One region of the Glycomyces sp. NPDC047010 genome, then DNA from elsewhere that is predicted to be linked to it. Evidence: riboswitches for the same ligand, from Rfam matches in the RefSeq annotation. Region 1 holds a riboswitch; the other holds the start of a gene.
The links. A riboswitch is a leader RNA that binds a small molecule or an ion and turns the genes downstream of it on or off. The one in region 1 is predicted to bind cobalamin.

Region 1 (5,896 bases):
CCCGAGGCGGGGACGGCCACCGACGGCCTGGTGTTCCTCGGCCGCGCGTGCGCCGACGACGCCTCCGAAGGCGACGTGAACGGCAAGGCCGCATTGATCGTCCGCGGGACCTGCACGTTCAAGGAGAAGTACGAGCGGGCCGTCGCCGAAGGCGCCACGAGCGTCGTCATCTACAACGACCGGCCCGGCCCCTTCGGCGGCTCCGGCGTCGAGGACCTCGGCGTCCCGGCCCTCTCGGTCACCGACACAGACGGCAAGGACCTCCACGACCTCGCGGCCATCGGTGAAGCCCCGGTCCTGGAGTTCACCGGCGAGACGGTGCTCGTGCCGCTGCCGCGCGCGGGCCTCGCGTCGAGCTTCTCCGCGTACGGCCCCGCCCCCGACCTCGCGTTCAAACCGGACGTGGCCGCGCCCGGCGGCGGCATCTGGTCCACCGTGCCCGTCGCCGACGGCTCGTACGAGTCGCTCTCGGGCACCTCGATGTCCTCGCCGCACGTCGCGGGCGCCGCGGCCCTGCTGCTCGACGCCGAGCCCCGGCTGGAGCCGCGCGACGTGCGCACCCGCCTCGCGAACTCCGCGAAGCCCGTCGCGTGGGGCGACAACCCGGACCTCGGCGAACTCGAAGCGGCGCACCGGCAGGGGACCGGCGTCATCGACGTGGTCGACGCCCTCGACGCGGAGGCGTGCCTGTACCCGACCGGCGTCAACACCGGCGACGGGACCGCGCCGCGCACGTTCGAACTCGGCCTCACCTCACGCGACCGCGAGGCCCGCGACTACACGCTGACCCACCGGGCCACGATCGCGACCACCGGCGACGACCGCGACCCCGGCTTCAGCGCCGCCGCACCGGACGTGGACTTCGAGCCGAAGGAGCTGCGCCTCTACCCGGGCCAGACGGCGACCGTGGAGGTCACGGTGACGCCGAGCGCCGACCTGCCCGAGGGCAGCGTGTTCGGCGGGCGGATCACCGCCCGGCCCGAGGACGGCGGCGAGTCCCTGACCATGGCGTACTCCGGCTACCAGGGCGACTACCTGGCGATCCCGGTCCTGGACCACCCGGACTTCCCGAAGCTCGCGGCCGTCGTCGCGCAGGACCCGGAGACCCGCGAGTACGAGTACCGCGACGTCGAGGACGGCGAGTCGTTCAGCCTCGCCGACGGGCCCGACCTCGCGGCCCTGGTCTATCTCGGACACCAGCCCGCGGCGATGGACGTCAGCGCCGCGAACGCCGACACCGGCGAGGTGGTCGAATGGGACCGCGAGGCGTTCCTGCCGCGCTCCCCCGGACCCGACGACGCGATGGGCGTCCACCTGGAGGACCTGGTCGCCCAGCGGCCCGGCGCTCTGGAGCCCGGCCGCTGGACGCTCACGGTGAAGGTGCTCAAGGCCCTCGGCGACGAGGACGACCCGGACGCCTGGGAGCAGTGGACCTCGCCGGTCTTCACGCTCGCCGAGTAGCTACTGCTCCCGGTGGACGAGCTGCGCGCCGGCCTGGTCGCGCGGGGTGATGGTGATCTGGTCGATGTTGACGTGCGCGGGACGGGTCGCGATCCACGCGATCGCGTCCGCGATGTCGGCGGCGACCAGCGGCGTCATCCCCGCGTAGACCGCGTCGGCGCGGCCCTGGTCGCCCTCGAAGCGGACGAGGCTGAACTCCGTCTCGACCATGCCCGGGTCCACCTCGCACACCCGCACCGGCTGCCCGAGCAGCTCCATGCGCAGGACCCGCGTGATCGCGGCCTCGGCGTGCTTCGCGGCGTTGTACCCGCCGCCGCCGGGGTACGGCTGGTGGCCCGCGATGGAGCCGATGACGACGACCTGGCCGTCGCCCGAGGCGACGAGCTTCGGCAGGAGCGCCTTGGTGATCCGGGCCGTGCCGAGGACGTTCACGTCGTACATGCGCTGCCAGGCGTCCAGGTCCGCCCCGGCGATCGAGTCGAGGCCGAACGCGCCGCCCGCGTTGTTGACGAGCACGTCGCAGCGTTCCACCGCGGCGACGAAATCGGCCACCGACCGCTCGTCGGTGACGTCGAGCGGCAGCGCGGTCCCGCCGCACTCGGCCGCGACCTCGGCGAGCCGGTCGGCCCGGCGCGCGCCGAGGACCACGTCGAACCCGGCCCCGGCGAGGGCCCGTGCGGTGGCCGCCCCGATCCCGCTGCTGGCTCCCGTGACGACCGCGGTCTTCCTGCTCATCGATTCCTCCTCGCAGACGCGGGCCGAAGCCTCGGCCCGCGACGGACCTTACTCGGCGTCCCCGCGCGCCGGTTCTCACACTCTGGCCGAGGCGCGCGGGCGGTCGGGCCGCGCCCGTACCATCGCATTCGACGCTGGTTCCGCGGCGCCTTGCGGCGCTTCGGCTAAGAGGGAATCTGGTGCGAATCCAGGACTGCCCCGCAGCGGTGAGGGGGAACGGAACCCGCCATGAGCACTGGACCCGGGAGGGGCTGGGAAGCGGCGGGGAGTAGGTGCCGGCGACGGCGCGCCCCCGAGTCCGAATACCTGCCCGCGTACCGCGCGCGACCGCGCGCGGTCCCGCTGTCGCAAGTTCGAGGGAACTGACACATGACCAACAGCTCTGCCGTGCGCTCGACCGCGCTCGGATACCCGCGCATCGGATCGGGCCGCGAGCTCAAGCGCGCGCTCGAAGCCCACTGGGCCGGACGGCTCGACGCCGAGGGGCTCGAACGGGCCGCCGCGGCCGTCCGCGCCGAGATGCTCGACGACCTGTCCGTGCTCGACTCGGTCCCCACGGGCGTCTTCTCCTACTACGACCACGTGCTGGACGCGGCGTTCGCCGTGGACGCGGTCGCGCCCCGGCACCGCCGCGGCGGCGACCTCGCGTCCTACTTCGCCGCGGCCCGCGGCGACGACGCGGCCGCGCCCTTGGAGATGACCAAGTGGTTCGACACGAACTACCACTACCTGGTCCCCGAGATCGGCCCCGCGACCGCGTTCGCCGCGCGTCCTGAGAAGGCCGTCGCGGAGTTCCTGGAGGCCCGCGAACGCGGCCTCGACGCCCGGCCGGTCCTCGTCGGGCCCGCCACGCTGCTGCTCCTCGCGAAGGCCGCCGACGGCTCGCCCGAGGACTTCCGGCCCTTTGACCGCCTCGACGACGTCGTGGAGGCGTACATCGAGATCCTGGCCGCGCTCGCGCACGCCGGGGCCGGACTCGTCCAGCTCGACGAACCGGCGCTGTGCGCCGACCGGACCCCGGCGGAGCTGGAAGCCGTCGCATCCGCGTACCGGCGCCTTGTGGCCGAGGCGGAGATCCTCGTCGCCGGGGGCTACGGGCCGTTCGGCGAGTCGCTGCTGGTGCTCCTGGACGCGGGCGTCGAAGGCATCGCCCTCGACCTGGTCCGCGGCCGGTCCGACCTGGAAGCACTTGCGTCGCTGAATGTTTCACGTGAAACATTCATCGTCGCCGGAGTGGTGGACGGGCGCAACATCTGGCGCACCGACCTAGCGCGGGCCGCCGCCGACATCGAGGCCGTCAAGGCCCTCACCGACCGCGTCGGCGTCGCCTCCTCGGCCTCGCTCCTCCACGTCCCCGTGGACCTCGCGCCCGAGACCGGCCTGCCGCCGCTGCTCGCCGAGCGGCTCTCGTTCGCACGCCAGAAGCTCGTGGAACTCACCGTCCTCGCCGACCCGGACGGCGCCCGCGACGCCCGGCCCGCCGCGCCCGACGCCTGGCGCGACGGCGCGGTCCGCGACCGCCTCGCCGCCCTCGACGCGGGCGCCGACCGCCGGGCGCCCTACGCCGACCGCCGTGCCTCCCAGGCCGAGCGCGTCCCGCTGCCGCCGCTCCCGACCACCACCATCGGCTCGTTCCCGCAGACCGCCGAGCTCCGCAAGGCCCGCGCCGCCCACAGGCAGGGCCTCATGATCGACGCCGACTACCACGCCCGCATGAAGGCCGAGGTCGCCGCCGTCATCAACGAGCAGGAGAAACTCGGCATCGACGTGCTCGTCCACGGCGAGCCCGAGCGCAACGACATGGTCCAGTACTTCGCCGAGCAGCTCACCGGCTTCGCGACCACCGCCGCCGGGTGGGTCCAGTCCTACGGCTCCCGCTGCGTGCGCCCGCCGATCCTCTTCGGCGACGTCGCCCGCACCGCGCCGATCACGGTCCCGTGGACCTCCTACGCGCAGTCGCTCACCGCGAAACCCGTGAAGGGCATGCTCACCGGGCCCGTGACGATCCTCGCGTGGTCCTTCGTGCGCGACGACCAGCCGCTCGCCGACACCGCCGACCAGGTCGCCCTCGCCCTGCGCGACGAGGTCACCGACCTCGAAGCGGCCGGGACCGCGATCATCCAGGTCGACGAGCCCGCGCTCCGCGAGCTCCTGCCCGTGCGCGAGGCGCCCCGCGCGGCCTACCGCGAGTGGTCCACCCGCTCGTTCCGCCTCGCGACCTCCGGCGTCCGCCCGGACACCGCGATCCACACGCACCTGTGCTACTCCGAGTTCGGCGTGGTCATCGACGCCATCGCCGCACTCGACGCCGACGTCACGTCCATCGAGGCGTCCCGCTCGAAGATGGAGGTCGTCGCCGACCTCGGCCGCGCCGGGTACGGCAGCGGCGTCGGCCCCGGCGTGTGGGACATCCACTCCCCGCGCGTGCCCGCCGCCGCCGAGATGGCCGAGGCCCTGCGCCTCGCCGTCGCCGCCCTCGGCCCCGACCGGGTCTGGGCCAACCCCGACTGCGGCCTGAAGACCCGCCGCTACGAGGAGGTCCTGCCCGCGCTCGAAGGGCTCGTGGAGGCCGCCCGCACCGTCCGCGCCGAGGCCGCGTAAGGGCCTCAGCGGTTCCGGATCGTACATCCTATTTCCTATAGGATGTACGATCCGGTCGCTGCGGCGGACCCGCCGCGCGGCCACGTACCCTTGAGCCGTGGCGATGGACAACTACCGCATCCTGACCGAGCCGGTGAACGGCGGCATGTCCGGACTGGCGAAGGCCAGCGCGGACTGGCGGCGGCTCGCGCACAACGTCGAGGCGCTCGCGCGCGTCGCGGGCGTCCCGATGATGGCGATGGTCAAGGCCGACGCGTACGGCCACGGCATGGTCCCGGCGGCGCGCGTCGCCGCCGAGGCCGGGGCCGACCGGCTCGGCGTCGTGACCCTCAGAGAGGCATGGCAGCTCCGGCAGTCCAACGGCCTCGCATCCACTCCCGTGATGGCGTTCTTCTTCGCGCCTGAGCAGCCCGGCCTCGCCGAGGTCGTGGCCGCCGGGATCGACCTCGGCGTCTCCTCGCTCGCGCAGCTCGAAGCGGCCGCCGCGGCGGGGGACAAGGCCGGGACGCCCGCGCGCGTCCACCTCAAGGGCGACACCGGCATGTCGCGGGGCGGCGTCGCCGAGCACGAGTGGGAGCTCGCGGCGGAGGCCGCCGCGAAGCACCAGGCGGCCGGGTCGGTCGTCGTCGCGGGCGCCTGGAGCCACCTGGCGTGCGCCGACGAGATCGGGCACCCCGCGAACGCGTTGCAGAAGGCCGCGTTCGAGCGGTTCCTCGCGGCCGTGGCCGCGGCGGGCCTGGCCCCGGAGGTGCGTCACCTCGCGAACTCTGCGGCCCTCATCGCCGATCCGGAGACCCGGTACGACATGGTCCGGCCGGGCATCGCGCTCTACGGGTACAACCCGGTCCCGGACTTCCCAGTTGACCTGAAGCCCGTTGTCGAGGTCCGCAGCCAGGTCATGAGCGTCAAGCGCCTCCCGGCCGGGTCGGGGATCTCCTACGGCCACACGCACGTCCTCGAACGCGACACGAACGTGGCGCTGGTGCCGCTCGGGTACGCCGACGGGATCCCGCGGGCCGCCTCCAACAAGGCGGAGGTGTACCTCGCGGGGAAGCGCCGCCGCGTCATCGGGCGGATCTGCATGGACCAGTTCACCGTG
Region 2 (5,896 bases), 140 kb from region 1:
CGCGTCGATGCTGCACACCATGCCGCGGATCGCCGCGACCTCGGTCACCGCGAACCCGGCCTGCGCGAGCGCGTCGAGTCCGTCCGCCGGATCGGCCGCGCACCCGGTCTCCAGCCCGTCCAGTTCACCGAAGTCGACCACAACCACGACCCCGCCGCAGCGCTCCTGCGCCCCGGCCGGGGCCGCGGGGAGCCCCGCGGCGGCGACGGCGCCGAACAGCACCGCGCCGAACCCGGCGGCGCCACTGCGCAGCACCGGGAGGACCGCGCGCAGCCAGCGCCCGCCGGTCAGGCGGGCGCTGGCTGCGCGTCGTTCGTGTCGAGGCACGGGGAGGACTACTTGTCCTTGCCCTCGCCGGAGTCGTCGCCAGGCTCGTCGCCCGTCGACTTGTCCGAAGCGGACTCGTCGGCGGCGGCCTCTTCGGCGTCGTCGGTCTTCGGCGCGTCGGCGACCGGGGCCGCAGGGGCCTCGGCGGCCGTGTCGCCCGAACCGGCGCCCCGGCGCGAGCGCAGCGTGAAGACCACGATCAGGGCGGCGATGACGACGACCGCGGCGATGATCGCCCACGTCAGCCACGAGGTCGAACCCGACTCGTCCTCTTCGGCCGCAGTGGCGGTCGCGTCGCCCGCGTCCGCCGAAGCGCAGTCCACGGCCGGCACGTCGGCGGCCGAACCGGAGGCGTCGAGCGTCGCGAGGTTCTGGCCCGCGACCGGGACGATGGCCTGCGCGGTCGCCAACAGGCGCGTCGCCTCGCCGAAGTCCGCGTCCTCGGGGTTCGTGTACATGAACGCGCCGGGGGCGGCGCCGTCGCAGCCGAACTGGAGCGTCAGCAGGAACGCCACGGCCCGCTCGGCCGCGTCGGCGCGGCCCGCCGCGAGGAACGCCTGCGCGGCGACCGCGGTCGTGTTCGCGTTCTCGCCGAACCCGCCGTCGAACCCGCCGTCCTCGGCCTGCGCGCCCTCCAGCCAGGTCACGGCCGACTCCAGGGACGCCGAAGCCGGGTCGCCGAGGCTCACCAGCGCCGGAACCGCGAGGCCGGTGGTGTCCGCGTCCGACACGCAGTCGTCGCCGCCGTCGGCGTCGCCGTAGCTGAACCCGCCGTCGGGGCACTGGACCGCGGCGAGGCCGGCCGCGGCCGTCTCGCCCGCGGCCGTGTCGGTGCGCGAGAGCCCGAGGACCGCCCACGCGGTCGACAGGGCCGTGCCGTCGCCGTACGTGCCGTTCGCGGCCTGCGACGCGGCGACCTCCTCGGCGAGCTTGATCCCGCCGAAGTCCGTCGGGTCGCCCCCGGCGGTCGCCACGACGTACATGACCTTCCCGGCCGACCCGGCGTTGAACCCGGCCGCGCCGGTGGCGTCCGTGTTCACATACGGGCTGAGGACCTCGGAGTCGTTGAGCCATTCGAGCGCGGTCCGGACCTGGTCGGCGCCGACGCGGGCGGCCTGGAGGCCGATGACCGCGTCGAGCGTCGTCGCCGGGTCCTGGTTCCAGGCGGTCCCGTCGGACTGGGCGGCCAGCCAGGACGCGGCCGCCGCCGCGGGCTCCGCGAACGGCTCGGACGACTGGGCGTGCGCGGGCGAGGCCGCGAGCAGGGTGACGGGCAGGGCCGCTGCGATGAGCACGCGGCCGGCAAGGTGGCGCATTGCCTGACCTTTCCTAGAGCGAGTGGGTCTTCGGGCAGGCGGCTGCGCCGCAAGCGCCTGTAGACCACGACAGGCGTTGACAATTCCGTTGGGCGCGGCGGGCATTCGGGCTCACGCGGGTGGACCGGGCAGGAACAGAAGGGTGCCCGGTTGTCGCCATGGGGCGACCGCGACTACCGTTGCGGGTCAGCGCCGGCCTTTCACCGGACTTCCCCCGCCAGACGCCTGTTCAGTTTGCGCTCATTCTCGCCGGTGCCCCCGGGGGTGTCAAGCCGGACGCCTCCGCAGTGCGACCGTTCACTCGCGCCTCGTGAGTCAACTCCCGCCTTGCGGTTATTGACCCGTAGCACCGGGTGTCGATACGGTGCTCAACGTGAGCAGAAATAAGAACGCCGATTTGGACAGAGTCCTTCGCGCTGCGACACGGGTCTTCCTGGACAGGGGGTTCTCCGCGACCTCCATGTCGGACCTGGTCGCCGCCACCGGCATGAACCGCGCCGGGCTCTACGCCGCGTTCGGGTCCAAGCACCAGCTCTACATCACAGCGCTGCAACGATATAGGGACGACACCGAACCGGAGCTGCGCGCCATAGCCCGCAGCGCCACCGGCCGCGGCACCGAGGAGGACGCCGCCGGTGGGGAAGCGCTGCGCGCCGTGGGCGAACTGCTCGACGTCGTCGTCCGCCACTCCAAGGAGGGCGGCTTCATCGTCCGCGCGGCCGTCGAACTCGCCGACGACCCCGCCACCATGCGCCGCGTCCAGGACGCCTGGACCGACCTCGAACGCGACCTCGCCGCGATCCTCGCCCGCGCCGTCGAACGCGGCGAACTCGACCCCGCCGCCGACCCCGGCCGCCTCGCCCGCACCGCCCTCGTGTTCGTCCAGGGCGCGCTCGTCACCGGCCACGCCGACGAGGACGACTCCCGCCTCGCCGACGCCGCCGCGGGCCTCGTCGACCTCCTGGCCTCCTACAGGCCCTCGGCGACCGCCGCGCCGATCCGCAGCCAGGCCGCGGACGACGCCTTGCTCAACGAGTCGTAGCGGATCGGCTCCCCCGAGTCCAGCAGCTTCTCGTACGGCGCCAGCAGCACCGCCCGGGTCCGGGCCGCGAAATGCCGCTGCACCGCGGGCAGGTCCACGTCCTTGCGGTGGGCCGGCATCGACACCACCGACACCGCGCCGCGCACCAGGTCCCGCCGGCCCGTCTGCTCCAGGTGGTCGAGCATCCTCGCGGCGGTCTCCGCCGAGTCGTTCCGCGCCGACATCGTCACCACCAGCTGGTCGGTCGCGTCGATTGCCGCCTGCCAGTTCTGGGCCCGCACGTTGTTCCCGGTGTCCACCACGATGAGCTTGTAGAACCGCGACACCGCCTCCCGCAGGTCCCCGAACGACTGCGCCGTGAGCATCTCCCCGGCCGTCGCCGACTCGTCCGAGGCGAGCACGTCGAACATCGCGCCGCCCTGCGCGCGCACGTACTGCGACAGGTCGCCGATCCGCCCCGTCGGGCCCTTGAAGTGGTCGAGGTCCCGCAGCAGGTCCCTGACGGTGCGCACATGGAAGTCCTGCTGCGCGCGCATGCCCAGCGTCCCCTGTGTCTCGTTGTTGTCCCACGCGAGCACGTACCCGCCCCGGTGGCGCCCGAACGCGCTCGCGAGCATGAGGACCGCGACGGTCTTCCCCGCGCCGCCCTTCGGGTTCACGACGGTGATCTGGCGCAGGCCCCCGAAGTTGCGGCGCACGGTCTCGACCGCCCGCTGGCGGGCGCGTTCGCGCGGACCCGGCGGCAGCGCGACGGTCCCGAAGCTCAACCGGTGCAGAGCGCCGCGCAGGCCCGTCTCGGCGACGGGCGCGCGCGGGGGCACGACCCGCCGGGACGCGAAGTCGTCGGCGGTGACGCCGACGCGCTCCAGTGCGCCGGCGTGGTCGGGGAACACGGGCACCGGGACGTGCGGAGAGACAGTGTGTGGCGCGCCTTGCGCGGGCGGCGCGGGCCAGCCGTCGGCCGCGGGGTGCTGCCCGTTCGGGGCCTCCGCGGGCATCGGCATCGCGGGCGGCGGGGGCGCGCTCGGCACGTGGTCGGTGGTGCGCGGGTTGTGGACGCCCTCCGGCCCGGCCGCGTACTGCGCGTTCACCTCCGGCGGAGCGAACGGAGACCACGCGGGAGCATCCGGCCGGTGCAGAGGAACGGTGTCCTCTTCGGTGTGCTCCATCGGGACTCCCAGCGTGAGACGGCGGTTACCCGCCTATTGTGTCCCATCCGTTCGTGTCCGCGTGGGAACTCCACGTGGCCGGACCGCGCGTGCTACAGCAGTCGCGGCTGCTCAGGACCCGAGTGCGGTTGCGGGACCATCCCGAATGGACTGAAGAGCCCCTGGTCCACATCGGCCAGGAGGGGCGAACCCGCACCGGTGTGGGAGACGTAGGCGAGGTCGCGGGTCCGGCCGAGCGCCACGTACAGCTCGCGGCGGGCGGCGGCCGTGTTCGGCCAGTCCTCGGCGGTCACGCCCGTGAGGCACACCACGCGGTACTCGCCGTCGGCCGCCTCGGCGACCGACAGGCCGTCGGGTCCGATGACCGCCAGCTCGTCCTCGTCGACCCCCATCTCGGCGAGCCGGTCGGTGAGGGCTTCCACGAAGCGCTTCTCGTCGTCGGCGTCGACCGCGAAGTACCGGCCGATCCCCGAGCCCTCCAGGGCCGGGCGCTCGGGCTGCACGAGGCGGCCCGGGACGCGGCTGATCGGCTCGACCACCTGCGAGGCGGCCACGAGGACCGCGGCGGGGCTGCGGTGGTTGCGCGACAGGCGCATCACGTGCGCCTGCGGGAACTGCTCCCCGAACGCCGCGAACGCGGCGGGCTCGCCCGCGCACAGCGCCGAGTCCGGGTCGCCGGTGGCGGTCACGTCCGCCTCGGGCCCGCGGCGCTCGGTCAGCTGCCGGAACAGCCGCATCGGCATCCGCGGCAGGTCGTCGATGAACAGGTGGCCCAGTTCGGGCGGTGACGCGGCGGCGAAGTCGTCGAACTCCGCGACGGTGATCGCCGCGGCCTCGCGGCCCAGCAGCGTCCCCAGCTCCCGCCTGATCCTTGCCGCGCCCGCCGTCGAGGCGGCCAGCACCAGGCACTGTCTGGCGGGCACGCCCAGCTCCTGCACCAGGTACGCGGTGCGGCGGATGAGCAGGTGGGTCTTCCCGGTCCCGGGCGAGGCGTTGATGAGCAGCGGCCCGCGCCCGGCGGCCGCGGCCACGCGCTGCATCGCGTCGAGGGAGTCGAGCAGGCCCGCCCCCACTTCGTCCATGCCGGTGAGCAGCGGGGCGGACTCCAGCCACGGGTCGGGCGTCCGCGTCGTCAACGCCGGCTCCGGCATCGGCACGGACTCGCGGACGTACCGCGAATGGGGCCGGTGCGAGCGGCGCCGCCGCTCGCCGGTGGTCCGCATGTCGGCCGAGAGCTCGAACAGCGGGGACGCCACCTGCGGCTGCTTTCGTTCATCAGGACGGCGCACACATGCATCCTCGCAGATCCGCACCGCCCCCGAGCCAGCGGCTCCCGACCCCGACCCGATTCCGCGCCCCCGCACCGCCCCGCATCGCACCCCGAACCCGCCGGAAACCGCGCCGCGACAGCGAACACGACAAGCCCTCATCCGCCCCTCGGCCGAGATTCAACCGGGCTTCAACCGGGCCGCACCTGCGAACGCGCACCGTGTCGGACCCGAGGCGTACGGTCATGGATAGGGGGCGCCGCGCGGGACAAATCCGGAAAATCCGCTTTCACGTTTCGCGCGGCGACACGGCCCCGCGACCGGCCCGCCTCACCCGCCCGCGAACGGCGGCAGCACCTCGACCGTGACCCCCGCGCGCAGCACCGTCCCCGGGTCCCGCGCGGCCAGCCCGTCCACCAGGAGCGTCGACGCCGACAGGACCTTCCCGAGCGCCGGGCCGTGCCGTCCCTCCAGGACCGCCTTCAGCTCCGCGACGTCCGCGGCGCTGACCTGCTCCTCGCCGCGCCCCGCGGCCGCCTTCGCGCCCGCGAAGTACCGCACCGTGACCACCCTCAGCCCCCGATCGCCGACATGGGCCGGGACGGCTGGAGGAACGACGGGTCGTCGATGCCGTGCCCGGGCAGCTTGCCCCACATGGCCTCCCGCCACCGCGCGGCGATCTCCGCGTCGTCGGCGCCCTCGCGCAGGAGCCCGCGTAGGTCCGTCTCGCTGCGGGCGAACAGGCAGTTGCGGACCTGCCCGTCGGCGGTGAGC

Region 2: another riboswitch for cobalamin. It lies ahead of AB0A65_RS06250 (hypothetical protein); the one in region 1 lies ahead of metE (5-methyltetrahydropteroyltriglutamate--homocysteine S-methyltransferase).

What each region holds. Positions count from the first base shown of each region.
Region 1 is NZ_JBEYVY010000002.1:436,350-442,245, forward strand. It holds gene AB0A65_RS05560 (S8 family serine peptidase) at 1-1,461, shown strand, start outside; gene AB0A65_RS05565 (SDR family NAD(P)-dependent oxidoreductase) at 1,462-2,196, opposite strand; cobalamin riboswitch at 2,315-2,525, shown strand; gene metE (5-methyltetrahydropteroyltriglutamate--homocysteine S-methyltransferase) at 2,566-4,797, shown strand; gene alr (alanine racemase) at 4,901-5,896, shown strand, end outside.
Region 2 is NZ_JBEYVY010000002.1:578,181-584,076, forward strand. It holds gene AB0A65_RS06245 (hypothetical protein) at 1-327, opposite strand, end outside; gene AB0A65_RS06250 (hypothetical protein) at 336-1,643, opposite strand; cobalamin riboswitch at 1,722-1,880, opposite strand; gene AB0A65_RS06255 (TetR/AcrR family transcriptional regulator) at 2,017-2,685, shown strand; partial or broken gene AB0A65_RS06260 (chromosome partitioning protein) at 2,613-3,644, opposite strand; gene AB0A65_RS06265 (UvrD-helicase domain-containing protein) at 3,947-5,143, opposite strand; gene AB0A65_RS06270 (MoaD/ThiS family protein) at 5,453-5,692, opposite strand; gene moaA (GTP 3',8-cyclase MoaA) at 5,695-5,896, opposite strand, start outside.